3 regions of the Pseudoalteromonas sp. BZK2 genome follow, and region 1 is predicted to be linked to each of the others. Evidence: predicted binding sites of a transcription regulator. Region 1 holds the regulator's gene; each other region holds the start of a gene.
The links. Region 1 encodes FliA, which starts transcription of late flagellar genes. Its sites were predicted from a motif close to CTAAAGNTNNNNNNNNNNNNGCCGATA; they were not measured.
Positions count from the first base shown of each region.

Region 2: a site for FliA is predicted at 4,752-4,778, ahead of pomA (flagellar motor protein PomA). Genes of this name have one in related genera too.
Region 3: a site for FliA is predicted at 8,294-8,320, ahead of BIZ38_RS19855 (DUF5610 domain-containing protein). Genes of this name have one in related genera too.

Region 1 is NZ_JACSOG010000013.1:57,508-68,337, reverse strand. It holds gene BIZ38_RS09875 (flagellar motor protein MotB) at 1-915, opposite strand, end outside; gene BIZ38_RS09870 (flagellar motor protein) at 922-1,686, opposite strand; gene BIZ38_RS09865 (chemotaxis response regulator protein-glutamate methylesterase) at 1,679-2,839, opposite strand; gene BIZ38_RS09860 (chemotaxis protein CheA) at 2,902-5,193, opposite strand; gene BIZ38_RS09855 (protein phosphatase CheZ) at 5,209-5,976, opposite strand; gene cheY (chemotaxis response regulator CheY) at 5,994-6,377, opposite strand; gene BIZ38_RS09845 (RNA polymerase sigma factor FliA) at 6,418-7,128, opposite strand; gene BIZ38_RS09840 (MinD/ParA family protein) at 7,155-8,015, opposite strand; gene flhF (flagellar biosynthesis protein FlhF) at 8,008-9,489, opposite strand; gene flhA (flagellar biosynthesis protein FlhA) at 9,510-10,830, opposite strand, start outside.
Region 2 is NZ_JACSOG010000023.1:63,300-74,129, reverse strand. It holds gene BIZ38_RS14485 (M20 family metallopeptidase) at 1-408, shown strand, start outside; gene BIZ38_RS14480 (DNA topoisomerase III) at 410-2,320, opposite strand; gene BIZ38_RS14475 (hypothetical protein) at 2,387-2,863, opposite strand; gene BIZ38_RS14470 (flagellar motor protein MotB) at 2,994-3,917, opposite strand; gene pomA (flagellar motor protein PomA) at 3,921-4,688, opposite strand; gene xseB (exodeoxyribonuclease VII small subunit) at 4,961-5,203, shown strand; gene ispA ((2E,6E)-farnesyl diphosphate synthase) at 5,208-6,095, shown strand; gene dxs (1-deoxy-D-xylulose-5-phosphate synthase) at 6,184-8,046, shown strand; gene BIZ38_RS14445 (hypothetical protein) at 8,332-10,434, shown strand; gene BIZ38_RS14440 (ligand-binding sensor domain-containing diguanylate cyclase) at 10,539-10,830, opposite strand, start outside.
Region 3 is NZ_JACSOG010000049.1:412-11,241, reverse strand. It holds gene gspL (type II secretion system protein GspL) at 1-87, shown strand, start outside; gene gspM (type II secretion system protein GspM) at 84-557, shown strand; gene BIZ38_RS19900 (type II secretion system protein N) at 561-1,319, shown strand; gene BIZ38_RS19895 (YecA family protein) at 1,339-1,953, shown strand; gene BIZ38_RS21915 (hypothetical protein) at 1,950-2,153, opposite strand; gene BIZ38_RS19890 (hypothetical protein) at 2,153-2,512, opposite strand; gene ccoG (cytochrome c oxidase accessory protein CcoG) at 2,791-4,221, shown strand; gene BIZ38_RS19880 (serine/threonine protein kinase) at 4,287-5,261, shown strand; gene BIZ38_RS19875 (thiol:disulfide interchange protein DsbA/DsbL) at 5,292-5,915, shown strand; gene BIZ38_RS19870 (thiol:disulfide interchange protein DsbA/DsbL) at 5,934-6,572, shown strand; gene BIZ38_RS19865 (DUF523 domain-containing protein) at 6,633-7,085, shown strand; gene trmA (tRNA (uridine(54)-C5)-methyltransferase TrmA) at 7,088-8,185, opposite strand; gene BIZ38_RS19855 (DUF5610 domain-containing protein) at 8,350-9,468, shown strand; gene murI (glutamate racemase) at 9,535-10,329, shown strand; gene BIZ38_RS19845 (RNA recognition motif domain-containing protein) at 10,292-10,771, opposite strand.

The sequences.
Region 1 (10,830 bases):
TTGAATCACTTTAATGCTGTTATCATCGCTTGGCAACTCAATTTCTGTCGTCTGTTGCGGTTGGTTTTGTGACTCTTGTTCTGCGTTTTCTGGCTCTTGTGGTGGTAAACCATATTTAGACAACGCAACAACCACTTTGCGGTTTTCTGCGCGTCCTTGCTCAGTGTCATTACTTGCAAAAGGTGAATATTGCCCGTAACCTTCAATAGCCATACGCGCAGGGTTAATACCTAAACTCTCAAGCTCAACTAGGACAGATGTCGCCCTCGCTACAGATAGCTCCCAGTTAGAGCGAAACATCTCATTACGAATACCTTCGTTATCGGTATAACCACGCACACGAATGTAATTATCAACTGGTGCAATAATATCTTTCACTAAACTAACAACTTGTTTTGCACGCTGCTGTGCAACAGCACTGCCCGATGAAAACAACATACCAGAGCTTAGTTCAATGATGAGCCAATCTTGATGAAGCTCTAAACTTGCTTCGCCATCACGAATTTCATCAATGAGCGCAGACTGTAATTTAGTAAGTAAGCTGTCGAGAGGCTTGCCGAGATGTTTTTTCTCAATATTGCTGGTTTCGCTTTGCCCATCGAGTAATTCAGGGCCTTGCTCATCTTTACGAATGCTCTCACCGTATAGAATGTCGTTCTCAGGGCTGACTCTGTCAGTTAGTATGCCTGTGCCGTTAACCCCAGTGCCAACCTGTTGTTGCTGACGAGCAGACTTTTCAAACACCTGCTCTAGTGAATCTGAGAGAATTTGAAAATCTTCATTTTTACTAATTGCGATCGCATACATGACCACAAAAAAAGCAAACATGATGGTCATATAATCGGCATAAGAGACAAGCCAGCGTTCAGTATGTTGGTTTTTTGACGTGTTATGACGCAGACGACGGCGCATCATAATAAATTACTCGTCAACTAAGCTTGGGCGCTCTACACGGTACGCCTCAAGTTTTAGTTCGATATTTAGTGGGCTTTCACCTTGCGAAATAGCAATAATGCCTTCAGCAAGTAGTTCATGATACAGCATTTTTTGTTCCACTTGCTGCTTAAGTTTATTCGCCATTGGCAAGAATAATAGATTCGCTAAACCAACACCGTAAATAGTAGCGATAAACGCAGTAGCAACACCAGCACCCAGTTTTTCAGGATCCGTTATAAATTGCATGGCCTGAATCAAACCGAGTACTGCACCTAAAATACCAATTGTAGGGCTATAACCGCCCATAGCTTCATAAACTCGACTTACCTCGAGTAAGCGTTCGCGTTCAAGCATTAAATCAATTTCAAGCGTATCTCTAAGCTTTTGCTCATCAATACCATCAACAAGTAGACTCAAGCCCTTTGCCGCATACGGGTCTGAGTGCGACAGCGCTTCCGACTCAAGGGCTAAGTAACCTTCTTGACGTGCTTTATGTGACCAACGCTTTACTTGCTCGATTGCTGCATCAATATCATGATATGGCGGAAAAAACACCCAATGACTGATCTTAAGTGTTTTAGTAAAAACACTAGCAGGAGTCTGAAGCATGACAGCCCCAAGCGTACCACCAAGCACGATGATAAGCGCAGGACCATTAAACAGTGCAGAAACAACCCCGCCCTCTAATGCATAACCAAAGGCGATGGCACTTACTGCGACAATTAAGCCAAAGAAAGACAGTTTATCCACAACCAGTCTCACGCGTTAAACGATTCGCAACATCTGCGAGAGCTAAGCTTTCACTCGCCAAGCCGGCATTAGCAACAGCTTGTGGCATACCATACACCACACTGGTTTTTTCATCTTGCGCCCAAATAGTCGCACCGACTTGCTTAAGCATACGCGCACCATCACGGCCATCTGCGCCCATGCCCGTTAACACTACAGCTAGCACATCACCGCCGAAGGTTTTTGCAGCACTTGCAAAAGTCACATCAACACTCGGCTTGTAAGTAATACGCGGACTATCGTCTTCAAATACTCGCAGAGTGCGAGAACCACCACGCCCCTCTATTAGCATTTGTTGGCCACCTGGCGCTAAGTAAGCGGTGCCAGGCACTAAACGGTCACCATTTTGCGCTTCTTTCACATTGATTTTGCATAAGCCATTTAGCCTTGCAGCAAAAGCTGGCGTAAACGCAGCTGGCATATGCTGAATAAGCAAAATAGGATGTGGGAAATTAGCTGGCAGCTGAGTCAAAATTGTTTGCAGTGCCACAGGTCCACCGGTTGATGTACCGATAGCAACCAATTGATATTTCTTGCCCGAAGCGCGAATATTACTCGTATTCGATGACGATGCAGCCGGCGAACTTGCAGCAGCAGGACGGCTAAAACTGCGATCAGGCTGGACAATACCGCTACTGCTTGTAGCGCCACTACTTCTTAGTGTAGGAGTCGGAGTTGATCTCGAAATAGGTGCAGGTCGCGAGAAACGAGAAATGCGACGGCGACCAATTTCTTTTACTTTATTTTGTAAAAGCGCGATTGCATCTTCATTATTGCGTGCAATGTCTTCGAACTTTTTCGGTAAAAAATCAAGGGCCCCAGCATCCAATGCATCTAGGGTTGCTGTTGCGCCATCACGGGTGAGTGATGAGAACATTAAAATAGGAGTCGGTGTTGCTGCCATTATTTCTTTCACGGCACTAATGCCATCAAGAACCGGCATTTCAACATCCATAGTAATTACATCAGGTTTTAATTCACGGGCTTTATCGACCGCTTCACGACCGTTTACGGCAAAACCAATTACTTGAATATTGCTGTCTTGCTCTAAAATTTCGCTGACTCTGCGGCGAAAAAAGCTTGAATCATCAACAACTAATACTTTGACTGCCATTGGCACTCTCTTGTTTTATATCACTTAAAGTGCAGTTAAACGCTGCACTTTATTATTTATTATTAGCCAACGTAGTGTTTAAGCATGCTAGGTACGTCGAGGATCAATGCAATCCCACCATCAGAAGTAATTGTCGCACCAGCCATGCCTGGCGTACCTTGCAATAAGGCATCTAAAGGTTTGATAACAACTTCTTCCTGGCCAATTAACGAGTCAACCACAAAGCCCACTTGTTTAGTACCGATTTGCACAATAACTACGTGACCTTCAGCTTTACGCTCTTGGCGGTTGGCACCTTTTACTAACCAATGTTGTAAATAGAAAAGCGGGATCGCTTTTTCACGCACAATTATTGTCAGTTGACCATCAACGACATTAGTTTTAGTTAAATCAAGATGGAAAATTTCACTCACACCAGCAAGTGGTAAAGCAAATGTTTGCTCGCCAACAATAACCATAAGAGTCGGTAAAATAGCCAGTGTTAATGGCACCTTGATTTCTAATACAGTACCTACACCCAGCTCTGACTGAATATTGACAGAGCCATTTAACTGGGTGATTTTTGTTTTTACTACATCCATGCCGACGCCGCGGCCTGAAATATCAGATATCTCTTCTTTGGTTGAGAAACCAGGCGCAAAAATTAAGTTGTAAGCTTCGGTATCCGACAAGCGGCTTGCTTGGTCGTGATCAATCACACCTTTGCTGATAGCAATTTTTTTCAACTTCTCAGCATCCATACCTGCACCATCATCACGAATGGTCAATAAGATATGATCGCCTTCTTGCGAAGCAGAAAGAGTGACTGTACCGGTACGTGGTTTACCTGCGGCTTCACGCACATCTGGCATTTCAATACCATGGTCAACAGAGTTACGAACTAAATGCACGAGCGGATCGGCAAGCGCTTCTACTAAGTTTTTGTCTAAATCGGTTTCTTCACCAACCAGCTGCAGGTTAATGTCTTTTTTCAAGCTGCGAGCTAAGTCACGCACAACGCGTGGGAAGCGGCCAAATACTTTCTTAATTGGCTGCATGCGGGTTTTCATCACTGCACCTTGCAGGTCTGCAGTTACCACATCTAAATTAGAGATGGCTTTACCCATTGATTCGCTGTTACTGTTATTTGCAAGGCTAACCAAACGGTTGCGTACTAATACCAGCTCACCCACCATGTTCATGATTTCGTCCAAGCGCTTGGTATCAACACGAACCGTTGTTTCAGCTTGTGGTGGTGGCGCTTTTTTCGGTGCAGCAGAAGCTGCTGGTGCTTTTGCAGGAGCTGGAGCCGGTTTAGGTGCAGCTGCGGCAGGCTTAGGAGTAGGTGCCGGTTTTGATGCTGCAGGCTGTGCCGGTTTTGCAGGTTCAGCTTTAGGTGGTTCAGGCGCTTTTTCTGGCGCAGCCGTTTCTAAAGACTGTGGAGCTGTACCTTTACCATGTAATTCATCAAGCAACGCCTCAAACTCGTCATCGCTAATTTCATCGTCTGAGTCACTGCTTGTAGTATCTACTGCTGGCGCTTGAGGAGTTGGTTGTGCAGATTTTACTGTTTCAGGTTTGGCTATATTTTCTTGTTTTACTTCACCAAAATTACCAACACCATGTAATTCGTCTAATAAACTGTCGAATTCATCATCGGTGATGTCATCACTATCACTGCTAATAGCTTCAGGAGCAGCCGCTGCTGGCCCTTGACCTTTACCATGTAATTCATCGAGGAGGCTTTCAAACTCATCTTCAGTAATTTCATCAATATTCTGTGGTTCTGCCTTACTATCAGCAAGACCGCCGCCATCAAACAACATATCAAACGCAAATGGATCATCTTCATCAATATTGTCTGCTGCCGTGTTAGCTGTTACTTCAGGTGCATCAACAACAGCCTCTTCAACAGCAGGTTCTTCAGGTGCAACTGCTACATCGTCTGCTACTGATACATCTTCACCTGCAAGCTCTTCCGCTGTAGGTGGTTGGCTTAATTTATGAAGAACGTCTAGAAGCGCAGGATCTGCAGGCTCTGGTTGCTCACGATTTTGAATCGTTGCGAACATTTCGTTGATGGTATCCAGAGCTTGTAAAATAACATCCATAAGCTCGGGAGTGACACTGCGAACACCTTGGCGTAATAAATCGAAAACATTCTCTGCACCGTGACACGCATCAACAAGTTCAGTCATGCTTAAAAAGCCTGCACCGCCTTTGACAGTGTGGAAGCCTCTAAAAATGGCGTTTAAGAGATCTTTGTCTTCGGGATTGTTCTCAAGCTCAACTAATTGCTCTGACAAAAGCTCTAAGATTTCTCCTGCCTCAACAAGGAAATCCTGTAAAATATCTTCATCGACTTCAAAGCTCATGCAGCTACTCTCCTCTTAGAAGCCCAGACTTGATAATAGATCATCGACTTCATCTTGTCCTGAGACAACATCATCACGAGAGTCTTTATCAATAATCGGCCCTTCAGGACCTGCTAGTGTATCACTTGTTGCAGGTGCTTTTTCTATGGCCTGTTTTTCTTGTTGTTGATGACCATCTTCTTGACTGCCAAACACAGTTAAGAGATTAATTAAACTGTCTTCTACTTCTCGCACTAACTCAATGACGCGACGGATTACTTGCCCCGTCAAATCTTGATAGTCCTGTGCCATCAGCACATTGGTCATCAAGCCCTGTAGCTCATCGGTTTTAGTATGCGAGTTATTCATAAAATTATCTAAGCTATGACATAGCTTTTTAAACTCACCGAGCTCTATTTCTCGGCTCATTAAACGATCCCACGTTGGTTTAATCGTCGCTATTTCATCTGCAAGTTGTTGCGCTATAGGTAAACTAGCTTCAACTGCATCCATGGTTTTGTTAGCGGCGCTTTCTGTCATTTCCATAACATAATTTAAGCGCTGCTTAGCGTCTGGGATCGCATCGGTAGTTAAATCTGAAAGACGAGTATCTAGATCAAAGTTTTTTAGCGCTTCATGTAATTGTCGCGTCAGTTTACCGATTTCAGCAAACAGCTCTGATTGTTCTTTTGATGCTGTTTCAAGTATCAGCTGATCAGCTTTTTCTTGTTCACCATTTTCAAGAAACTCAACAAGTTGACGAGCTTGCTCTAAACTTATTTGAGGCGCAGCTAGTGCTGACATAAGCCTCTCCCCTTAGATTAACCTAAACGTTCAAACACTTTTTCCAATTTGGTTTTAAGTGTCGCAGCAGTGAATGGTTTAACGATATAGCCATTAACACCCGCTTGAGCAGCAGCAACAATTTGTTCTTTTTTCGCTTCAGCTGTCACCATTAATACAGGAATATGCTTAAGGCTATCATCAGCACGAATTGCTCTTAACAAATCAATGCCTTGCATACCTGGCATATTCCAATCTGTTACAACAAAATCAAATTCTTGATTTTGTAGCATTGGCAATGCTGTTGACCCATCGTCAGCTTCCTGCACATTGGTAAAACCTAAATCCCTTAATAGATTTTTAATGATACGTCTCATTGTAGAAAAATCATCAACAACAAGAATTTTCATGTTTTTATCCAAAACATCCTCCGGTGAGGTTTGAACCTATATTTACTTACTACTAATTAATCCAGTCATTGATTTTTGCTTTGAGCTTAATCATCGCCTGACCATGTATCTGACTCACACGCGATTCACTAACATCGAGTATGTGTCCTATTTCTTTTAAGTTCATTTCGTCGTTGTAGTACAAAGACAAAACAAGTGCATCTCTTTCTGGTAACGATTGGATAGCCGTTAATAGAGACTGGTTAAACCGCTCATTTTTAACGTTATTAAACGGTTTGTCTAGTCCTAAATCCTGACCTACAGGTGTAATGACGTCTTCATCAACGCCTAAGTCCTCTATACCTAATACTTTACTAGAATTTACATCATGTAGAATATGATGGTACTCATCGAGCGTTATATCAAGTTTTTCAGCGACTTCTGTATCTTTAGGTTCACGATTTAGCGTGCTTTCTAATTCGGAAATGGTTTCAGCCACAAGGCGAGCATTTCGGTGAACTGAGCGTGGTGCCCAGTCACCTCTACGAATTTCGTCTAACATCGCACCACGAATACGAATTCCAGCGAAAGTTTCGAAACTAGCCCCTTTGCTAGCATCAAAGTTTTTTGATGCTTCAATTAGGCCTATCATGCCTGATTGAATTAAATCATCGAGTTGGACACTGGCAGGTAAACGAGCAATTAGATGGCACGCCACTTTTTTAACTAAAGAGGCATGTTTTTCAACAATCGCATTTAAGTTTTGTGCTGATTGATATCCCATCGCTTTATTCACCGATGTTGTCATAGTTAGCCGTTTACTAGTTTTTCAATGAAAAATTCTAAATGGCCAGAAGGTTGATTAGGGATCGGCCACTTAACTGCTTTTGTTGCTAATGTTTTAAACGCCACCGCAGCTGGTGAGTTTGGAAATAATTCAACAATCACCTTTTGACGTCGCGTAGATTTACGCATGTTCTCGTCATAAGGAATGGTAGCTACCAACTCCATTGAAACGTCTAAAAAGCGATCCGTTACTTTTGAAAGTTTAGCAAATAATTCTTGCCCTTCACGCAAACTGCGCACCATATTAGCAACAATTTTAAATTTATATACGCCATGCTCACGGCTAAGCACTTTAATAAGCGCATAAGCATCGGTAATTGAGGTAGGTTCATCACATACAACCACAACAACGTCTTGGGCTGCACGAGAAAAGCTTAATACCATGTCAGAAATACCTGCGGCGGTATCGACAATTAAAATATCAAACTCGGTGTTTAACTCGCTAAAAGCGCGAATAAGACCTGCATGCTCAGATGGCGTTAATTCAACCATACTTTGCGAACCAGAGGTCGCTGGTACAATTTTGATGCCTGCAGGGCCTTCAACGAGAATTTCGTCAAGCTCACACTCGCCTGACAAAACATGAGATAAGTTACGTTCAACACGAAGGCCAAGCATCACGTCACAGTTTGCCAAACCTAAATCGGCATCTAGTACTAATACACGATTTCCTTGCTGCCCTAATGCGATTGCGGTGTTGAGTGAAACATTGGTTTTACCCACTCCACCTTTACCGCCAGTCACAGCGATAACTTTAACGCCACTATTATTATTTTGATTCATTTTGCGCAGGCCGCTTGCTTGATCTAATACTGTGTTAATCATACATCCCTACTGTGTTCGACGCTACTGCTTGACGTCGTGAATGTTGTGCTTTTGCTCGTTTTAAATACAATTGTTCAGCTTTTTTCACTAGTTTTTCAGCATTCGCTACGCGAATATCTTCAGGAACACGCTGACCGTTAGTAAGATACCCTATTGGCAGGCGATTTTGAATCGCTATACTAATAATCTCACCTAAACTTAAAGATTCATCCAATTTAGTGAAGATACAGCCACTTAGATGAACCTTTTTAAAGTGTCTTACGGTTTCTTGCAACACATTTATCTGTGCTGTCGCACTTAATACTAAATAACTACGAATATCAACACGCTGATTACGCATTAAGGTGTTTAATTGCTCAGTTAAACGTAAATCACGTTGGCTCATACCCGCTGTATCTATTAATACTAGACGCTTATTACGTAAATGGTATAGCACTTCAGCTAATTCATTCGCATCTTTTACCTGCTTAACACCACAGCCAATAATACGACCATAAGTAGCCAATTGTTCGTAGGCACCAATTCTATATGTATCAGTGGTGATCAACGCCACTTTATCAGCACCATATTTTTGTGCACCCAGTGCAGCTAATTTCGCAACAGTCGTTGTTTTACCAACACCCGTTGGGCCCACTAATGCGAATACACCACCTTGACGTAGGATTTCGTTATTCGTTGTATGCATTTGGTTTTCAACCATTTGCAGTAATGCTTGCCACGCTTGTTGACGTGATACATCGTCAGGAATGAAACAGGCCATTTGCTCAGCAACATCACGTTCAATGCCCATACCCGCTAAGCGGTCAATCATACATGCACGAGTCGGATCGCGGCGAGCCATATCCTGTTGCATTAAGCCAGATACTTGGTGTTCAAGTAATTGACGAATCGCATTCATTTCTTCCCGCATAGTCGTCATTTCTGATTGATTCGCAGGTGCTGAGTTTTTATGCTCAGCGGGTGAATCTAAATCATCAAAACCTGAATCTAAATCGTCATCAAAACCAAGGCTATGAGCTTGAGTTTGTACACGAGGTGCTGCCTGCGGTTGATAACGAGGAGCTTGCTTATATTCAGGCTGTTGCTGCTCAAAGCTTGGCTCTTTTGCTTGATAGTGTTCACTCGTATCAATACCAGATTGACTAAACATTGACGCAAGCTCTGGCGAACGAGGGCGTGGGGCTTGACGCTCAAGTAACGCTTGAAGGCTATCAGCAACTTTCGCTTGCGGCTCAGGTTTAGCACGCATTGGCTCAGGTTTAACAAAGTTATGCTGTGGAGCAGGTGCTGATTGTGCCACTGCTGGTTTAGCTTCGGCTTTCGGGGCTGCTTTGTCGTAATCAACAGCTGCAACGATTTCAACGCCGTTAGCAAGCTTTTTGTTCGACATAATAACCGCATCAACACCTAGTTCATCTTTCACTTCTTTCAGTGCTGTGCGCATATCTTTAGCAAAAAAACGTTTAATTTTCATGGTTCAACCCCTTTACTATCCTATTGTTGGCCTACTGAGCTGACAATCTTAATCTGTCTTTCGTCTGGTACCTCTTGGTAAGACATCACCCTTAAACCTGGGATGGTGTACTTAACGAAGCGAGATAACACAGTTCTTAACATTCCTGACGTTAACAGTATCGAAGGTTCACCGGCCATTTCTTGGTTTTGATGCGCTTCATTCAATGATTGTTGAAGTCGCTCTGCAAGGCTTGGCTCTATTCCGGCACCTTCGTCACCTGCATTCTGAAGTGACTGATGCAACATCTGTTCCAACTCAGGCGCCAAGGTTATGACAGGGATCTCAGAAGACATACCAACAGCATCTTGAACGATCAATCTGCGCAGTGAAATTCGCACTGCAGCCGTTAGTACATCAGGGTCTTGGCTACGTGGGCCATACTCAACAAGGGTTTGAACAATCGAGCGCATATCGCGAATTGCCACCCCTTCATTGAGTAAGTTTTGTAGCACTTTTACGATAGTAGTGAGTGGTAATACGTCAGGAACCAGTCCTTCAACTAAACGTGGATGACTCTTCGCTAACATATCTAATAAGTTTTGCACTTCTTCATGACCAAGCAGTAAAGCTGCGCTATTAGTAAGTAACTGACTAATATGAGTTGCAACCACAGTTGCTGAATCAACGACTGTGTAGCCAAGTGATTGTGCTTCATCTTTTTGATCTGGTTTGATCCAAACAGCATCTAATCCGAATGCAGGGTCTTTTGTGGCAACCCCTTTGATTGGACCAAATACTTGGCCTGGATTAATCGCTAACTCATCACCATGCTTAAGCTCACCCTCACCGCTTGAAACACCCATCATAGTGATTCTGTAAGCGTTAGGGTCCAGTTCTAAGTTATCGCGAATATGCACAGGAGGTACCAAGAAACCAAGCTCCTGAGACAGTTTCTTACGCACACCTTTGATACGATTTAATAGTTCACCACCTTGAGATTGGTCAACAAGTGGAATTAAGCGATAACCCACTTCTAAACCAATAACGTCAACCTGTTGAACATCATCCCAACCCAGTTCTTTTTGCTCTTGTTTATTAGCAACACCTGTTCCTGGTGCACCTCCATTTGCTTCTTGCTCTGCTTTTTCGGCTTCTGTTTTGGCTTTTTGTTGTTGCGTGAAGTAAGCAAGGTAACCCAGTAATCCACCTAAGCTTAAAAATGCAATATGCGGCATACCTGGCACTAGACCCATGATGATCAAAATACCTGATGCGATATACAAAGACTTTTCGTTACCTAGCTGAGTCTTAACTTGGTCGCCCATGTTGTGCGATTCATTTTGACGGGTAACAACGATT
Region 2 (10,830 bases), on a different contig from region 1:
CGAATTACTAAAGGCATCGCATTAAGTGCTGGGCTTGACGAAAGCTTAGCACCAGAAGTCTATGTGCATGAAGATGAGTCAATTCCTTCAACTTATAACAATCCTGCACAAACCAATGTAGTGCGTTCAGCAATTGCTAACGCTATTGGTGAAGACAATGTACTTGAAACTGAAGCTGTAATGGCCGGTGAAGACTTTGGCCTTTATGGCCGTACAGAACAAAATGTGCCGATTACTTTGTTTTGGTTAGGCGGTGTTGAACCGAGTCAATATGACTCAGCAATGCAATCTGGCGCAACATTACCTTCTTTACACTCAAGTAAGTTTGCACCTGATTACAAAAAAGCACTTCCTACTGGAATTACAGCAATGAGTAACGCCGCGGTTGCCCTATTCAACAAAAAGTAGTTTAGGCTGACTTAGCTCTGGGCTTAGCTTTTCTTTTAAAACGTCGCTTTTGCGGCGTTTTTGGTAACTGGGCAAAGACTTGGCTATCGCATTGCTTGGCTTGCTCAACTAAAGCATGTAACTCTTCCAACAATGGTGTTAAAAATTGCTGATAACTCATATGCTGTTCAGCGATATTACCTAACGACGCTTCCCACTTAGCTGTTAAGTCAGGGCTAGCAAGCTGTTCTGGTAATGTACTTATAAGAGCTTTACCTGTTGCGGTAGCCAGAATGTTTTTACCCTGACGTTCTAAAAAACGGCGTTTAAATAAAAGCTCAAGAATACCGGCTCGCGTAGCTTCAGTACCAAGACCATCTGTTTCCTTAAGGATCTTTTTAATTTCTGGGTCTTTCACATACCGACTGATGCCTGTCATGGCACTTAATAAGGTCGCATCAGTAAAATGCGCTGGCGGTGTCGTCATTTTGTCTACTACTTCACCTTGATTGCAATGCAGCTGTTGACCTTTTTCAAGTGGTGGTAAGGTTTGCTCATCTTTTAACTCTGTTTTGCCCATTAATATTTTAAAGCCTAAGCTAACATCTTGCTTAGCTGCTGCTTTAAAAAGCCCACCCGCAATTTCAACCGTTATTTTGGTTTCGTTAAATAGATAGTCTGGGTAAAATTGGATTAAATAATGACGACAGATCAAGCGATAGATTTTTTGTTCATCACTATTTAAGGACGCTGAGCGAAGTTGTTTTTCGGTTGGAACAATAGCGTGGTGAGCTGCCACTTTGCTGTCATTAAAACATTTACTCCGCTTACTGCTATCAGCTTGCTTACAAGCTTCAATTGCTTGACCTTCATTATTAGCGATGGCGGCAATAATACTCGCGGCATCTTTATGATGATCTTTTGGTAAATAGCGATTATCTGAACGAGGGTACGTAATTAACTTATGACGCTCATACAAGTTTTGGCAGGTATCTAGCACTTTTTGTGCAGGCATTGAAAACGCCTTTGCCGCATCAATCTGTAAAGCGGATAAATTATAAGGTAGCGGTGCCTGTTGTTTTTTTTGCTTTTGCTCAAGCTCAACCACTTTAGCTGGTTGATTAGTTATACGTGACACAACATTTTCAGCAAGCCCCCTATGCAATACTCGCCCTTCTTCATCTTGATAAGGTTCACATGCTTTACTTGGTTGCCACTTTGCAGCAAATGTTTGCTGCTGCTGAGTTTCAAGGTGAGCTAATACTTCATAAAAAGGTTTCGCTACAAAGTGAGTGATTTCATTATCACGATTAACGACTAAACCTAAAATAGGCGTTTGAACACGCCCAACAGATAGCACATTGCCAAATCCAGCTTTTTGCCCAGCAAGCGTATAGGCTCGAGTTAAATTCATGCCAAATAACCAATCGGCACGTGATCGAGCTAAGGCAGACACACTCAAAGGAATAAAATCGCGGTTCGATTTCAAATTATTTAGTGCTTTTTTAACTGCACTTAAGTTTAAGTCGCTGATCAAGAGTCGTTGAATTTGCTGTTTTTTGGCTTGGCTAAGTTTAACCTGTTCGATCACTTCATCAACCAATAGCTGGCCTTCCCTATCAGGGTCGCCAGCATGAATTATTGTACTTGCCTGCTTAATGAGCTTTTTTAGTACAGTAAGTTGTTTGCGTGTTTTTGCTTTAGGTTTTAATTGCCATTGTTCTGGCACGATAGGTAAATGCTCAAATCGCCATTTTTTAAAACTTGCATCGTAATCATCGGGCTCTGCTTGCTCAAGTAAATGACCAATACACCAAGAGACACAATCTCCATTACCAAGCTCTATATAACCATCATGTTTTTTTTGTGGTTTTGGTAGAGCATCTGCAATGGCTCGTGCCAAGGATGGTTTTTCGGCAATGTAAAGTTTCATAACGCAACACTAAATACTGTTTTTATAAACAGTAGTCTAGCACAGGATTTTTAACGAAGAAACGCCTTAAGCTTGCTGGCTTCGTCGAGTAAAAAGATAGATAAGTGGTAGGTAACATACGACCACAGTACCAATATTGATTAGCGGTAGCAGGGTCTTATACATGTAAGTGCTGTAAGACAAATCCCAAAGGTGGCGGTCAACTAAACGGAACAATTGCAAAATAGGCGCCATTATCACAACCAACTGCCCTAAAACACTTTGCCATAAGTAGACTTTATCTTTAATACCTAAGTAAGCAATGATTGCCATCCAAGCAATATCATTAAAAGCCCAAACGACATAGCGCCAAATATAAATGTCATCAAATTCACGTAAGCCGCTATGAATTAAGGTACCGTATAAAAAGAAACATGCAGTTATTACGGTAAAGTGGAATGCCTGCCAATCTTTGCGGAGGTAGAAAACGAAAATAGCAGGGCTCAGAATGAACACCCAGCTATTATTCAAAATTGAGATGGTATATACAAACCAATCAGGCAAAATTAACTAACCTTAATCTGTTTTACCATCATCGTCGCCACTACCATTACCAGGCATGTAGCTATATTTATCAACTTTTTTCATTTTTATTCTCTATTACATTTGTTAATGAGGCTTAACTTTAATTGATTTACTGCCTTACATCAATAGGTTCAGATTCGTGTGCTTTACCTTGCATAATAGAGATTTCAACACGGCGATTTCGCTTGCGATCTTCGTCGGTTACATTCGGTACTAGAGGCCTCGTTTCTGCGTGGCCGACTACCATCATACGGGACTTATCAAACCCTGGCGCTTTTTCCATTTCACTGGCAACTGCCACCGCACGTTTTGATGATAAATCCCAATTATTAGTATAAAGCTCATTCGATACTTGGAAGTCATCAGTGTGACCTGACACGGTTATTTCACCCGGCACATCTTTTAACAGCGTAGCAATATCACGAATAATAGGTTTAAATTTTGGCTGTAAAAAAGCACTACCCGATGGGAATGAACCATTCTCACGAATGCGAATAATAATTTGCTGGCCTAATGACTCAAGCTCAATCGCACCATCCATAATTTGCTGTTCTAGTTGCTGAGCAATTTTCTTCACAAGTTCATTTGTTTGTTCTTGATCAGCCGCAGAAATTGACTGTTCTAAAGCTTGTTGCTGAGCCGTACTTTGCGATTCACCACCACGTTTATTACCGCGCTGTTCTTGTCGACCACCGGCGGAGCTTTCGTCGCCAGCCTGAAACTCAAGCATTTGTTGCGTCATTTCTACGGTTTGTTGTTGAATCGTTTCAATAGGAGTAGGTTCAGGTTTACCCGGAGTGAACTCCATGGCAATGACAGAGGTTCCCTTTGGAATATCTTTTACTTCAATTTTATTTTGTACACCAAAAGCAAACTTCATGGAGCCGGCAATTTGCTTAAACTTCAGTACGTCCATTTCTGAGAAAGCAAGCAAGAGTACAAAGAAGCACATTAATAATGACATTAAATCTGCGAAGGTTCCCATCCAGGCGGGTAAACCCGGTGGTGGACATTTGCACTCTTCATCTGACATGCTCTACTCCTCGGTATCAACTTTACGTTTTGATTCGGCTAAGTAGTTTTTCAAAATACCTTCAATTACTTTCGGGTTCTGACCGTCTTGAATACCTAGCACCGCGTCAAGAATTAAGCGTTGATTAAGGGCTTCTTCGTCTTTACGCAGTTCTAGTTTTACCTGAATTGGAATAGCGACAACGTTTGCTAAGAAAGCACCATAGAGAGTTGTTAAAAGGGCAACTGCCATTGCTGGGCCGATTGCCTTTGGGTCATCCATGTTTGATAACATAGCAACCAGACCGATTAGCGTACCGATCATACCCATTGCAGGAGCAATATCGGCAAGTGATTTGAATAAACCAGCACCGAGTTCATGACGGTTAGCAGTAAGAGAAATATCTTTTTGCAGCGTGGCGCGAACGACATCAGCATCATGACCATCCACTAACATATCGACCCCTTTACGCATAAAACCGTTGGGGATTTCAGCTTCTTCTAATGCTAAGAAGCCACCTTTACGTGCAGAATCAGCTAATTCTACTGCTTTTTCAATTAATTCTTCCGGAGATTCGATTTTGAACATAAAAGCTTTTGCTGCCACTTTACCTATGCCCAAAAATTGCCCCATGGTGAAATTTGATAATACAATAAAAATCGAACCACCAAATACAATGACCACCGAAGGCGTGTTGTAAAACATTGCAACTTGGCCATCACTACTTAACACCATCGACATAGCAATTAAGCCTATGGCACCAAGAATACCTATTATGGTTGCTAAATCCACATACCCCTCCAGAGGAACAATTAGACGACACCCTCAGGTATCAAATTTTTATTATTAACTGCTTATCGGCAAGCAGTTGAAATACTTAAATCATTAAATGAATTAATTTTATTTTAATGTAAGATTTTTAAGCTACAAGTTTAAGCTGTATTTAAAATCGTAAAAATAGCATACTAAAAATGAATTATGCGTAAAAAAACACATCATTCTTTGACCTAGTTTAGCATTCCCCCTAAAATTGGCCTCACTTTCTAACAGCTATCGAGGCCACAATGGCAACAAAGAAACCAGAAAACTTAAGCTTTGAAGAAGCACTGGATGAATTATCTCAAATTGTTGCACAAATGGAGCAAGGTGAATTGTCACTGGAACAATCACTAAAACAATTTGAACGCGGCATTGCGCTAGCAAACGCTTCGTCTGGTAAGTTACAACAAGCCGAACAAAAAGTTGCCATTTTAATGGGTAACGATAGCCAAGCGCCTCTTAGCAATTTTGATTCAAACTTGGACTAATTAAGTGCAATTAAAAGAACAATTACAACGCGCTCGTGAAGACGTTGAAGCACATTTAAATCGCTATTTTGAACAGCCACTTAATACCGAAAAAAACATCAAAGAAGCCACCCACTACGGTGTTCTAAATGGTGGTAAACGCTTACGTCCTTACCTTGTATATGCAACGGGCCGGATGATGGGCGCGGACAAGGCCGATCTTGATATCCTTGCCGCCGCTATTGAGTGTATTCATAGCTATTCTTTAGTTCATGATGACTTACCAGCAATGGATGATGATGACTTAAGACGTGGCCGCCCTACCTGTCATATTGTCTATGGCGAAGCACAAGCCATACTCGCAGGTGATGCCTTACAAACACTGGCATTTGATTTAATTGCCAATCATCAATTTGCTGTTTCTGCGAGCCAACAAGTAAAAATGATTGCCTCATTAAGCAAAGCCTCAGGTATTGAAGGTATGGTAGGTGGGCAAGCACTGGATATTGAAGCGACCGATAAAGAAATTACAGTTGCTCAGCTAGAGCGCATTCACCAGCTAAAAACGGGTGCCTTGCTTAATTGTGCAATTACACTCGGTGCATTGAGTGCAAAAAGCTGTGATGAACATACACTCGCGCAATTAAACCTATTCGGTCAAGCAATTGGGCTGGCCTTTCAGGTACAAGACGATATCCTTGATGTAGAAGCTGATACTGAAACATTAGGTAAGCCACAGGGTTCCGATGTTGCTGCAAACAAAGCAACCTACCCTGCTTTATTAGGGATGGCAGGCGCAAAGCAAAAAGCACAAGATTTGCTGGCTCAAGCCCATCAAGCTCTTGAGGCTATTGATTACGACACCAGCGAATTGGCGAGTCTTGCAAGCTATATTGTTGAACGCAATTATTAATACCTAAAAAGAAAGACAAAATAACTAAAAAATCGGAGCGGCAATGGGCTATAATGCACTCTGGTTAGCGAAGGATGTATAAAAAATCATGACACTTGATAGTAGCAAGTATCCATTATTAAGTTTGGTTGACGAACCAGCACAACTGCGTGATTTAGCGCAAGACAAGTTACCTGCGTTTAGTAAAGAGTTACGCGAATACCTACTTAACTCAGTTTCGCAAAGTAGTGGTCATCTAGCATCAGGTTTAGGCACTGTTGAGTTAACAGTTGCACTGCATTATGTTTATAACACTCCTGAAGATCGTTTAGTTTGGGATGTGGGTCATCAAGCATACCCGCATAAAATCTTAACGGGTCGTCGTGACCAAATGCATACTATTCGTCAAAAAGACGGTTTACACCCATTCCCATTCCGTGAAGAAAGCCCATACGATACTTTCAGTGTTGGTCATTCGAGCACCTCAATTTCAGCAGCCTTAGGTATGGCCATTGCTGCAGAAAAAGAAGGTAAAGATCGTAAAACCGTTGCTGTTATTGGCGATGGTGCGATCACTGCTGGTATGGCATTTGAAGCAATGAATCACATGGGTGATGTTAATCCTAACGTGTTAATTATCTTAAACGATAATGAAATGTCGATTTCAGAAAACGTAGGTGCACTCAATAACCACTTTGCCCGAATTTTATCTGGCAGCTTCTACACCAATATTCGTGAAGGCAGTAAAAAGCTCCTTTCTGGTTTACCGCCTGTGAAAGAACTTGCTAGCCGCATGGAAGAGCACCTAAAAGGAATGGTCATTCCGGGTACGTTCTTTGAAGAGTTAGGCCTAAATTACATCGGCCCAATTGATGGTCATGATGTAAATATGTTGGTTGATACCTTACGTAATATGCGTAACCTTAAAGGCCCACAGTTACTACATATTAAAACGCAAAAAGGTAAAGGTTATAAGCCTGCTGAAGCGGATCCAATTGGCTACCACGGCGTACCAAAATTTGATCCGAGCATGTCGAAATTACCAAAATCAAAACCGGGTGCTGCCACATTCTCAAATGTGTTTGGTGACTGGTTATGCGATATGGCAGCCCAAGACGACAAGCTAATGGCAATTACCCCTGCGATGCGTGAAGGTTCAGGCATGGTGCGTTTTTCAAAAGAGTATCCTGCGCAATACTTTGATGTGGCGATTGCTGAACAACATGCTGTAACGCTTGCAGCAGGCCTCGCTTGTGAAGGGTTGAAGCCTGTTGTTGCTATTTATTCAAGCTTTTTACAACGCGCTTACGATCAACTTATCCACGATGTAGCATTACAAAACTTACCTGTTTTATTCGCTATTGACCGTGCAGGTATTGTTGGTGCTGATGGTGAAACTCACCAAGGCGCCTATGACTTAAGTTTTATGCGCTGTATTCCTAATATGATTATTATGGCGCCAAGCGACACGAACGAGTGCCGCCAAATGCTTTACACTGGCTACCAATGCAATCAACCTGTTGCTGTTCGTTACCCACGTGGTAGTGCCGGCAATTGTGATGTTGAATCAACAATGAGTGCGATTGAAATCGGTAAAGCGCGTAGTATCAAACAAGGTAGTAAAGTGGCCATCTTGTCGTTCGGTACGCTGTTAGAGAGCGCCAAAGTAGCCGCAGATGAGCTAAATGCAACAGTGATTGATATGCGCTTTATCAAACCTCTTGATACTGAAGCTATTAATGAGTTACTTAGCAGCCATGATGTCATTGTTACTTTAGAAGACAATGCCATTGCAGGCGGTGCGGGTTCTGCTGTGAATGAATATTTGGCTGCAATCAAAGCCGATGTGACTATCTTAAATTTAGGTATTCCAGATGAGTTCATTAAGCATGGCACACAAGATGAAATGCACGCTGAGATGGGCCTAGATGCCAATGGCATCTTAACTCGCATTAAAGAGTTCATGGCTTAAAAACTATACGCAATTCATTAAAAAGGAGCCTCATGGCTCCTTTTTTATTATTTAAAACCATACACATAAAAAATAACTTACCTATTTTCTATTTTCTTGCATCCAATATCTTTAGCTAGCCGTTTATTCATTGAGGTTAACTCGTGAGCACGTATTTTGTCGTTAAACAATACAGGTTGTTTGTTCACATTTGATGGAATATTTAAAAGGTATAGACAAATGAATACGATTAAAAGTAAAGCTATTAAAGATCAACAACTCGCTAATTCAAAACTATCTAAGGTCATGTTTTCTGCCATTGCTCTTGCTGTGATGCTGGGTATTACAGGGTGTGATGGAGATGATGGTAAAGATGGTGCTATGGGAGCTCAAGGTGCAGCAGGGCAAGACGGTACTAATGGTGTCGATGGCCAAAATGGCGCTGACGGTCAAAATGGCGCTGATGGTATGAATGGCAACGATGGCGCTCCTGGCTTTGCATCAGCAACATTTATATTAGCGAACAATGGCTCTGATAATGCGGGCACTATCAACCTCATTGATCAAAATGCCGCTAAACTCATAACATTTAATACTGGTGCTAATGAAGGTGTTGTTTTCGATAGCTTAGGTAATTTAGTGCAAGCTGCTGATTCTGGAAATGGAGCACTGAGTACCGTATGCCAAGTGTTAAACCGTGCAGATGGCATGTACACCAATAATATTGATCGTACATTAACTGGCACAAACACCACACTTGTAAATCCGAAGGGCATACATATCTCTAATAAATATGGTCTTGTTTTTATTGCTGATTTCAATGCTATGCAAGTAACTGTATTTGGTAAAGAAGCTGCAGGCGATGTAGCACCATTAGCAACAACGGTAACTGATGCAACACCATGGGATCTTACGTACGATGAAAATAATGATCGTCTTTACGTCGCACTAACTAATGGTGATGTTGCTGTTTACGACAGTTATGTAATGGGTGGTTTTGCTGCAACACCAACTCGAACCATTACACCAAGTGATGAAACTGGTACAAAAATTTCAGTCAATATTCATGGTATTGCTTTAGATATGACTAGTAACAAGCTTGTGCTGTCTGATGTAGGTAGTGCATCTGATGCAACAGATGGTGCACTCTTTGTCATTTCAAATGCTGCTCAAGCAGATGGTATGGTAGCGGTTGACCGTCATATAGCAGGTCCAATGTCTATGCTCGGTAACCCTGTGGATATAAGTCTTACTGGCAGCGACTTGCGTGTGGCTGAAAAATCAAATGATGCAGTTTTAGTATTTAGTAATATATTTGCAGGCGAAAGTGGTGATGTATCACCAGATCTCATCACGCCAACAACAAAACCTGAATCAATAACAGAAACCGTTATGCATAATAATATGCAAGATAGCTCTGATAGTATTATGGTTAACATGCCCCTGCTCGGTGTAGCTGTAAGTAGTAACCCAGGAACAGTAGGTCCAACAACAGGTCAAATTAGTCGTTTAAACGCACCTTTAACAGCCGAACTGGCAACGTATAATGCAAGTCAAACAATTGAAAGTGTGGCTTTTGATAAGTCTGGCACTAGCTACGCAACATTTGATGATGCAGTTACATCGATGGGTGGTATCGTTATTTCAAACAAGGTTGCAACACAGCGTAACGGCGAAAGTTACGCAACCAACCAAGATAGAACAATCATGGGAGCAAGTACTGGTATTATCTCACCAAAAGGTATTGATATAGCTTCAGATACAGGCATGATTTTTGTTGCTGAATTTAATGCAACAACGCCTGGTGTTCTCATTTTCTCTAGCTGCGCAACAGGTGATGTAAGCCCATTAATGACCCTAACACCCAGTGCTAGTGCACGCCCTTGGGATGTAGACTATGATCCATCAACTGACAGGGCATTTGTTGCACTTACCAATGGCACAATTGCTGTTTTTGATGAAGTGAAAAGCAAGTGGATGTCAGGTATGACAACCATTACAGGTGAAGATCGTTTAATTACCCCTGCATCGGGCGGCACTGCATTTGCTGCACCAACCAATATTCATGGTATTGATTACGACCCATTAAGTGACTCACTAATAGTTTCTGATGTTGGCTCTGCAGCCGATGCCACCGACGGGAAAATTTATGTGATTAATAGTGCCGCTATGGCCAGTGGTTTAACCAATGTAAGTGTAAATATCGCAGGTCCTGCAAGCCAATTAGGTAACCCTGTCGATATTATGTATACGGGTAATGATTTATATGTTGCCGAAAAATCAAATGGCCTAGTTATGCGCTTTGATAATATTTTAAATAGCCCTAGCGGTGACATTGCAGCAACGGTGAGCTACTCCTTTACCGCCCCAGAGTCTGTGGCTGTTTTACCAGCTTGGCTTAAACACTAACCATCAAAAGGTGTTTAGGTAACGAACGCCTCTGTTGGCCTCCAATGCCTTATCTAGCCCTAGGTAAGGCATTTTTTATACCTGCTCACTTAGTTTAGAGAGTATTAACGCATCCAAATTTTAATATCGGCTAAACCATTGGCTTGCAGTGCGCTGAGTTGCTGATCAACATTGTTGCTTTGCTCGAACTCAAAGGCATCTAATTGCTCATCAAAGGTAATGTTTGCTACACCATCGCCACCGCGCTTTTTAACTTGATGCAGTGCGATATCGGCAAGGTTAACTGAGGTTTCCCAACCAATAACTTGGCCACCCAGTAAAGGTAACGGATAAAAAGACCAACCAATCGACGCAGTGATAGTGGTCGACTGCCCATTCGGTAATCTAAATGGGTTT
Region 3 (10,830 bases), on a different contig from region 1:
CAGCGTGGCTTAACCGTAGATCAAGGCTCGCTGAACAATGATGGTGATTATGTCGTTGGTGAAATTAAGTTACGAGGTGCGGCATGAAAAACCAAATAATCAATTATTGGCGCTCGTTAAAAGAACAAGAGCAGCAACTTGTAATGGTTGCAGGTGGTGTGTTTGTTATTTTTGTGCTGGTTATGGGGGTCTTTCGTCCACTTAACGCTGCTATCGAAAAAGCAGAGCAAGACACAATAAAACAGCAAGAGCTGTTGGCGTGGGTTGATGAAAGTATTGTTAAACTTAAAGCGAGTGGTAATGCACGTAATACGAGCAGCCGTAGCTTAAGCCAAATCGTTAATAGCACCCGTAATCGTTATCAAATTATCATTAGCAAAATGCAGCCAAATGACAATTCACTTCGTTTAACCATTGACTCTGTTGAGTTTAATAACCTTGTTGAATGGTTAGATGAACTGGTTAATTCACATGGTGTGCTAATCGAGAATTTAGATTTAAGTAAAGATGACAAATCAGGCTTTGTGCGTGTAAGTCGTTTGGTACTAGAGAAGTAAACGATGAAAAGAGTTATTTTATTAATCACAGTGTTTGTGATGTGTTTTTTGGTGTTTACGCTGGTAAAAACACCCGCTGCCGTTGCACTTGATTTAGCCAAGCCACATTTACCAAAGCAATTACAATTAGGTAAAGCCAGTGGCACGCTATGGGACGGGCGCATTATGCAGGTACGTTTTGATGGTGAGCAATTAAACAATGTGCGTTGGCAATTGTCGGGGTGGTCACTGTTTACAGGTAAATTAGTGGGTACGGTACGTTTTGGTGATCCTCGTGATAAAGCGGATATTTCAGGCCATGCTGATTTTTCTTACGGTTTATTTAACCAAGCGGTTACTGTGAAAAAGACTACTTTACGCTTAACAGTTGAACGTGCCATGCAACGTTTACAACTACCTTTGCCGATTAGTGCGCAAGGTCGTGTGATTGTAGATTTAGATGAGTACAGTTCAGGCGAGCCTTATTGTGAAAGTCTAAGCGGCGAAATTGCGAGCCCGAACATTGATGTGAAAGGAATGAATAACTGGTTTAGCATTGGTCCTTTAAGTGGCCGTTTAAGCTGTAAATCCGGTGATGTAGCAGTACTTGTAGACCCTGAAAACCGTTTAGGGCTTGAAGCTGATGCAGTATTAAAAGCGAACCTAGACTTTAAAGTAGCTGGTTATATTAAACCTGAAGCAAGCTTACCGAAAGAAGTGCATGATGCTGCGAAGTTTCTTGGTCGTCCTGATAACGAAGGTCGTTATCCGCTTAACTTTTAAATTGGATTAATTGAATAGTATGCAATTACCTGAGTTTTCAAAGCAGCAAAGCGAGCTTTTAAGTCAGTTTTTAGCGCAGCATCAAGATGCGCTTAGCTTGGCGCAAACCCAAGGTTATTTATTTGCGGTGATCTGTGCTCCTGAGCCGCTTGATGTTCACCAGTGGTTAGAAGAAGTTGCACCTGGTTCTGATGGGCAAATGGATGAGCAAGTGCTGTTTGCATTTATGGCTTTATATCAACAGATCAGCGAACAAGTATTCGAGACGGGTTTTGCATTACCTGTGAGCTTACAGCTGAGCTCGCAAGGGCAACAATACCTAGATATTCAAGAATGTCAGCATTGGAGCCAAGGTTTTATGCATGGTGCGCAAGGTTACGTTAACAAGCTATTAAGCGCGCCACAGTTAGCTGATGAGTTAAAAGAAGCCTTGGCTACAGCTCTGCAAAGCTTAGGCTTTTTTACCCTTGAAGCGAGTGGAATTGCAGCCCTTGCAACTGATAATGGTTTATCTGAAGGGCAACTATGCCAGCAGCAATATGAAGTAATGAATGAATTCGCCGCTGGCTTTGCAGAGTTAATTGAAGTCGTTGCTGTAAATAGCCAACTATATAATGATGAGAGCTGGAACTAACCCAGCTCGAGTAGGATGTTTGTGCAACCTTTGGCACAGCATACAACGCCTTTACCTGGCTGATCAGTTTTCAAATCTAAGGTGAGGGCGCCTTTACACTCTTCGCAGTATAAGGTTTGACCCTTGCCCAGCTTCTTTAGCATATTACGTTGTTTAGCAAACGAGTCGCTGGTTTTTTTGTTTAAAGCAGAAAAGTCCATTACTTGTTTAGCCTTTCTTCAAGCGCATTCGAAACAATACTACAAACACGATTCAAGCGTTCGCCATAAAAGTACAAGTTAATATCTTTTTCACGGCAATAATGAAGGTGAAAGAGTTGTAGTTTATCGTCGGTAGTGAATGTGTCTTCAATATACTCAAGCTCTGAGTTTGATAAATTAAGTTGTGACTTAATATTATTTTTAGCCATATTAGCAGCAGGACTTCGGTTTACCTTACTAGCATCAGAAATCATACCGACTCCCTCACCTAGTAACCTGTCCCTAGGTTCTTTGATCAAAGGATGATCAATTGTGAAAAGTGCTAAAATTATAAGCACTAAGATGAGAAATTTTTTCATAGTCCAATAAACTTTGATCTAAATGAATAGGTGGTAGCTGCAAGTTTAATAAAATGGTTGTTTTAAAAGCAAGCAGATACGATTAAATAGTTAAAAGTTCGTATATGAAATCTAACCCTGAAATTTTCCATAGATTGAGTATAATGCAATATATAGATTAAAAGTTTCAGAAATCTTTGAACGTAATGAGATGTATTCTGATTTGCTTATTGGCACAGAAACCTCTTACTGCAAACATATGTTTGAGTATTATTTCCTAGTGGCGTTGAGGAATTTTAATGGATAATCAGATTAAGGTTAAAAATATCCCAACGGAAGTAAAAATCCAGAAACCGGAAAACGCTTCCCTCGATGATAGATTTAATCCACGTAACCGTATTTATGTTCGAGCTGTAACGGGGTTACACCAACTGTTGAGACAACGAATTGGTTTTATCGGCATGCTTGCGTTCATGCTACTACCTTGGATCAACTTCCATGGCCAGCAAGCTGTACTGTTCGATTTGGTAGGGCAAAAGTTTAACATTTTTGGTTTAACGCTTTGGCCACAAGATCTGACTATCCTTGCTTTCATTTTAATGTTGGCGGCGTTTGCGTTGTTCTTAGTAACTACTTTCTATGGACGGGTTTGGTGTGGTTATACTTGCCCACAAACTGTTTGGACTTTCATTTTTATTTGGTTTGAAGAAAAGTTTGAAGGTACAGCTAATCAGCGAAAGAAACTAGATCAACGCCCGATGGACTTTGATAAGTTTTGGCGAAAAAGCGCCAAGCACGGTAGTTGGTGGTTATTCTCACTTTATACAGCGTTTACTTTTGTTGGTTATTTTACGCCTATCCGCCAGTTGCTACCTGATCTTTTTACCCTTGATGCAACAGCGTATTCGTATATTTGTTTAGCCGTATTTGCAGTCTGTACTTATGGTAATGCGGGTTGGATGCGCGAGATTATGTGTTTACACATTTGTCCTTATTCTCGCTTTCAATCAGCTATGTTCGATAAAGACACCTTTACCGTGAGCTATGATGAGGCACGTGGTGAGAGCCGCGGCCCACGTTCACGCAAGCAAGATCCAAAAGAGCTTGGCTTAGGTGATTGTATCGACTGTAACTTATGTGTGCAGGTGTGCCCTACGGGGATCGATATTCGTAACGGCTTACAATATGAGTGTATTAACTGTGGTGCATGTATCGATGCGTGTGATGGGGTGATGGATAAAATGAATTACCCACGCGGACTTATTTCCTACACCACAGAACGCAACTTAGAAACGCCAGACAACAAAACACACGCACTGCGCCCTAAGTTAATTGGTTATTTAGTTATCTTAGTGGTGTTAACAGGGGCGCTGGTGGCAAATATTGCGATGCGTAAACCGATGGAGTTGGATATCATCCGTGACCGTAATCAGCTATACCGTGTTGACTTTAATGGCCTAGTTGAAAATACCTATACACTAAAAGTAATTAACAAAGCTCAGCATCAGCAAACCTTTAATATTCGTGTTGAAGGGCTTGATAACTTTGAGTACATTGGCAAACAAACTTTCACAGTACCTTCTGGCGAATCTTATAACGTGCCACTGTCATTGGTTGTTGATCCATATGATTTGAAAAAGCCGATGACGAAGTTTGAGTTCGTACTTTCTGTCGATGGTGAGCCTGATGTGCAGATTTCACAGCCGAGTAACTTCTTTAAGGCGCGATAATTAAGTACACTGAGCGAATGAATAAAAAGCGGGATTTTCCCGCTTTTTTTATATGATGAGGCATTATGAGTAAATTTAGTTTTGTAGACCTTACACCCGATTCAATTTTAGATGCGGTTGAAAGTATCGGTGTTTATGCTGAATCAGGGCTGCTGGCATTAAATAGCTACGAGAACCGTGTTTATCAATTTAAAGCAGAAGATGGCCATCGTTATGTTGTTAAGTTTTACCGTCCAGAGCGCTGGAGTAAGGCGCAAATCTTAGAAGAGCATGCATTTGCATTTGAACTCGCTGAGGCCGAAGTGCCGGTTGTTGCGCCTGTTATTATCGAAGGGCAAAGCTTATTTGAGCATGATGGTTATTTGTTTACGTTATTCCCAAGTGTGGGGGGCCGCATTTTTGAAGTTGATAATTTAGATCAACTTGATGTACTTGGCCGCTTAATTGGGCGAATGCACCAAGTAGCAAAAGCAAAGCCATTTGAACATAGACCTGTGATCAGCTGTGAAGAATATCTTAAGACAGCTAAAGTTCAGTTACAGGCAAGTAACTTGGTGCCAATGGCATTAGAGAACGCCTTTTATACTATTTTAGATTTAGTGATCAAAGAAACTACACAGCAGTATAAAAATGTTGAAACTATTCGTCTGCACGGTGACTGTCATGCCGGCAATATACTGTGGTCTGGTGATGCATTAATGTTTGTTGATTTAGACGACAGCCGACAAGGGCCTGCAATTCAAGATCTTTGGATGATGCTCAGTGGCGATCGTAACAATCAACTGTTACAGTTAGACACTTTAGTCGCAGCGTACGAAGAATTTTGCGATTTTGATCACAGCCAATTAAAGCTGATTGAACCACTTAGAGCGATGCGAATGGTGCATTACATGGGCTGGTTGGCGAAAAGATGGGATGATCCTGCGTTCCCGCGGAACTTTTCATGGTTTGCTGAAGACAAATACTGGGAGCAGCAAATACTAGCGTTAAAAGAACAGCTTGCAGCGCTACAAGAAGCACCATTAAAATTATTACCATAAATTTTTAAAGTTAATAAAGTCGAGAGAACAATGTTTAAAAAATTAAAGTTAAGTCTACTCATTTTATGTTTACCTTTTACGGCCTTTGCTGCTGATTTTGAAGCAGGTAATCAATACGAAGTATTAAAAGTTGAGAAAAGTGCAACACCTCAAGTAACCGAGTTCTTTTCATTTTATTGCCCACACTGTTTTCAGTTTGAACCAGTTGCAAAAGCATTAACGGCAAGTCTTCCTGAAGGGACTGAATTTGTAAAAAGTCATGTTAACTTTTTAGGCGGTGTGTCTAAGCAAACTCAAAGTAACTTAAGCTATGCCTACTTAATTGCTAAGCAACATGGCAAAGCAGAACAAGTAGCTGATCAAATCTTTAACAGCATCCATAGACAACGTGCCTTACTTAAAGACATGAAAGACGTTAAAGCACTACTTGCAACTAATGGTATTAGTAATGAAGTGTTTGATGCTGAAATTGCAAGCATGCCAGTGATTAGCGCTGAAAAAGCGATGCAAGATAAGCAGCAAAAATATTCAGACATGGGCGCCTTAACAGGTGTACCAACTTTTATCGTCAATGATAAATACAAAATTAATTTAAATACCATCAAGAGCCAGCAGATGCTTGATGAATTAGTCGAATTTTTATTAAAACAATAATTTTGGAGTAAAGAAGTAATGATCAAGTTAGTAAAAGCTGTATTAATGGCTGCCACGCTAGGTTTAGCGGCAAATGCCTCAGCTGCTCAATATGAAGAAGGTAAGCATTATGAAACGATTGATGCACGCGCTTCTAAAAAGCCAGAAGTAAAAGAGTTCTTCTCATTCTACTGCCCACACTGTAATAACTTCGAGCCAGTTGTGAAAGAGCTTAAAACACTTCTTAAAGATGGCGTTAAATTCAAAAAGAGCCATGTTGATTTTTCAGGTCCTCGTGACCCAGAAATTCAAACCATCTTAGCGCAAGGTTATGCGACGGCTAATGTGTTACCACAGAAAGACGCGTTAGTAGCCGCTGTGTTTAATCATATTCACGGTAAGCGTGCTCGTATTAACGAACTAGCTGATATGAAAGACATCTTTGTTTCACAAGGTGTATCGGCTGAAGATTTTGATAAGTACTACAACAGCTTTTCTGTACGTACTATGGCGTCTAAAATGAAACGCGACCAAGAATACTACCAACAAAAAGGTGCTTTAAAAGGCGTTCCAACTTTTATTGTTAATGGTAAATATCGCTTAATCTTAGGTGCGGACTCAGGCATCAGTGATGCAAAGAGCATGGCAGATTTAATTAACTACCTAGCTGATAAATAAGCTAATTAGTTAAATTTAATTCAAAGCTCCGTTTGCGGAGCTTTTTTATTGGTAAAGCAAATGCAAAAACTATTAGTTTCAAGCTGTTTGTTAGGAAACCCTGTTCGTTATGACGGGCAATCGCAAAACTTACTCCATCCTGGTTTAGAAACTCTTAAACAGCAAGAAAGGCTCGTTGCATTCTGCCCTGAAGTAGCTGGTGGCTTACCTACACCAAGGCCGCCTGCAGAAATCAAAGTGGGTAGAGTACTTACCAAAGATGCGCAAGATGTCACAGTGCAGTTTGCTTATGGCGCAGAACAAGCACTTAAACTTTGCAAAAAACAGGGCATTCGCTATGCGTTGTTAAAAGAATCAAGCCCGTCATGTGGTCGCAATACTATTTACGATGGTAGTCATTCAGGAAAGAAAATTTCAGGGATGGGGTTAACTGCAAAGCTGTTAACTGACAATGGTATAGCTGTATTCAGCGAGCAGCAGTTGCCAGCGCTATTTGCTGCGCTGGCAGAGTGATTTTATTTACGTTGTAAAAACACACCTGATTCAATGTGATGGGTGTAAGGGAATTGATCAAAAATTGCAAAACGTTTTACTTCATGGGTTTTGCATAAGTGATCAAGGTCACGTTCTAGGGTATCGGGATTACACGAGATATAAATAATGTTGTCGTAGTTCGCAACTAGGTCACAAGTTAGCGTGTCCATTCCAGCACGTGGTGGATCCACCAAGATTGTTTGGCAGTTATAGCTTTTCAGGTCTATGCCATCTAAACGAGAGAAGGTACGTTCGCCTTTCATTGCTTGAGTGAACTCTTCACTCGACATACGAATGATATCTAAGTTCTCAACCTTGTTTTGTGCAATATTGTATTGTGCTGAGTAAACCGATGATTTTGATATCTCAGTGGCTAATACCTGGTCGAATGAACCCGCAAGAGCAATCGAAAAGTTACCATTTCCACAATATAACTCCAGTAAGTCATTATTGAGGGGTTGGCAAAGCGCTTGTGCCCACTCTAGCATCTTGATGTTTACTTTCGCATTCGGTTGCGTAAAGCTATTTTCGACTTGCTGATAAATAAGCTCTTTACCGTTTACGTTTAAACGCTCGATAACATAGTCATTACCAATCACTTCTTTTTGCTTACGAGCACGGCCAATAAAATCAATCTTAAACTGTGTGCTCAGTTTTGCTTTAAGCTCTTTAATTGCTTGTAGCCACTGCTCATCTAGTTGTTTGTGATACAACAAGCTAACAAGGATCTCGCCACTTAAGCTTGAAAGGTAATCGATTTGAAACAGCTTACGGCGCAGAACTTCATTGTCTTTTAAGTTTTCGATCATCGCTTGCATCACTTCACCCACTAAAGGTGCTGCAGGGTCAAACTCATCTACGCGGATCTTTTCTTTAGTTTGTTGATCAAACATGATGTGAAACAGGTCTTCACCTTCATGCCAAACACGAAACTCTGCACGTTGGCGGTAATGAATAGGATCAGAGCCGAACACTTCTAATTTTTCGACCCCAAAACGTCGAAACTGTGAGGTGATGCGCTGCTCTTTCTCACTCAATTGTGCATCATATTGAGTTGTATCAATTTTTATAACCGCCATGGCTGATTACCTTTTATCTCTTAGCTTTATAACGGCGCTATTGTAGGGAGCGCTGAGGATTTGTCTAGTTTTGTTATTTATTTTAGTGTCGTTTTTTTATACAAAAAACTTAAGTTCTTTGGTTTTTGGCCGATAATGAGTTAACCATAACATGGAGTCGGATCATGAAAATTGGCAACCTAGGCTATATGCCTAATACAAATGTGAATAAATACAATGGTAAACAGGCTCTGCAGCAGCCTACCATTCAAAATCGTCAAGATAGTTATCAACAACGCGGTCGTGAGCTCGCGGCAAAAGTTCTTGATGATAAACTTGCTGAGGCACTTGGTTTACCTAAAGCCGAAGAGAAAAAAGATAAACCGCTGTTCGACTTTGAAGAGATCGTGAAAAACGTACTCGACTTTGTTGGCGGTGCACTTCGTAAAGCAAAAGCCGATGGTGCTGATGATGAAAAACTCAAAGGCATGCTAGGTGATGCACGTAAAGGTGTGCAAATGGGCATCGACGATGCGTATGATGAGCTTAAAGAGTCAGGTATTCTTAACGATGACATCGAAGAGGGTATCGAAAAGTCTAAAGAAGGTATCTTTAAAGGTATTGATGAATTAGAAGAAGACTTGTTCAATCCTAAACCTAATGCGGTTTCAGTAAGCCAAGCTCAATACATCAGTTTAAGTAATAACGCAGAGTACACTTTCACCACCGCTGAAGGTGACGAAGTCAGTATTAGCTTTGCTGATGCATACGAAAGTAAGTCTGCAAGCAGCTATAGCAAAAATGGCGACAACGAAGCCTTTGTCAGTGAGTCTTCGCAATCACGTGATTTATCATTCTCGATGTCGGTCAATGGTGATTTAAATGAGCAAGAGCAGCAAGCTATCAATGAATTGATGGAAGACTTGCAGAGTGTTAGCGAAACATTCTTCTCTGGTTCATTAGAAGAAGCCTTTGAACAAGCTAAAGAGCTTAACTTAGGTAACGAGCAACTCGTTGGCTTTACGATGGATCTAAAACAAACCAAAACAGTAGCAGCGATTAAAGGCTATGAAGAATATAAACCAGCCCCTGAAAAAGAAGTTGCTGAGAAAATAGCGCCATTTAATGACGACTTGAAACAGGCGTTTAATAAAGCGGGTGACATTGGTTTGCAAAATGAACTGGCTGGCATCTTACAATGGTTAAACCAAGATAAAGAAGAAGTCAGTAAGCTGGTGGATTATACCAAAGCAATGTTCGAACAAATGAATAAGCTTCGCTCGGCAACAGAAGAACAGGCTTAGTCCTTTCTTTCTTTTTATAAAGCTGCATGGCAAACTGCTGACCTTTGATGATCCGAGGTAAGCAGTTTGTCAGTTCATATAATGGTGTTTGATTCTGGTATAGGTGGAACAACCGTACTTGAACAGATCCAAGCATTGATCCCAGATGCTGATTATAGTTATTTTATGGACAATGCTTTATTGCCTTATGGCGCGCAAAGTCAGCAAACGATCATAGCCCGCCTTTTTGCGCTACTACAGTTTATCGAAACAGCAAACTTACACGTTGATATCCTAGTTATTGCGTGTAATACCGCCTCTACCTCTGCCTTAGAAACTATTCGCCAGTACACAAATATAGAAGTTGTCGGGGTAGTACCTGCGATAAAACCCGCTTGCGCTATAAGTAACAGCAAACATATTGGTTTACTGGCAACACCATCAACCATCAAGAGTCGCTATACTGCAAACTTAATTAGTACTCATAGCCAAGACACACAAGTCAGCTTATATGGCTCAACTGAGCTGGTTGAAATTGCTGAAACACTATTTCATACACAGAGACTCAATAAAGCAAAGCTTGAGAAAGTATTGAGTGATTTAGCGATAGCAGAAGATATAGATGTATTGGTACTTGGCTGTACACACTTTCCATTACTAGCCAGCGCAATTAGTGACTACTATAAACAACAGATCTTCCTTATTGATTCAGGCAAAGCGATTGCTAAGCGCGTTGAAAGTTTAATTGCTTTACGAGGCTTTACTCTTACTACAGATAAAAAAAAGCCGCTGCACTATTATGCAACGGCTCCTATTGGTCATTCGCAATTAAGCGTTGAACTTATTACGCTGACTGATCAGATCCCTCACGAAAGCTGTTAGCTTCGTTCTCTTGTTTTTGTTTTGCTTCACGCACTTTTAAAGTACGTTGTTGGAATTCGCTATCATTTAATTGATTGATTGCTTTATCTGCATCAGCTTCAGCCATTTCAACAAAACCAAAGCCACGACGTTTACCTGTATTTTTATCTTTTAATAAACGTACATTGAAAACTTTGCCTTGTTCTTCGAATAAAGCACGAACAACACCTTCATTAGCACGATAAGGTAGGTTGCCAACATAAAGTGTTTTTGTTTTTACTTCGGCCTCCTCACTTGACGCTGATGAAAGTGCTGCAATAACTAAAGCACCAATTAATAAGCCTGCACCAAATAGCAATGCTGGGTCTAAAGCTAAGCTTGCAAGTGCGAACTTAACAACCACAAAACCTAAAACAGCAAGAATAACGGAGAAAAGAAAAGATTTTTGATCGGGTAATTTCATTTTGATCTACCAATAAACAAGAAATAAACATTAATTTAACATTGTGAACTTGCTATCTT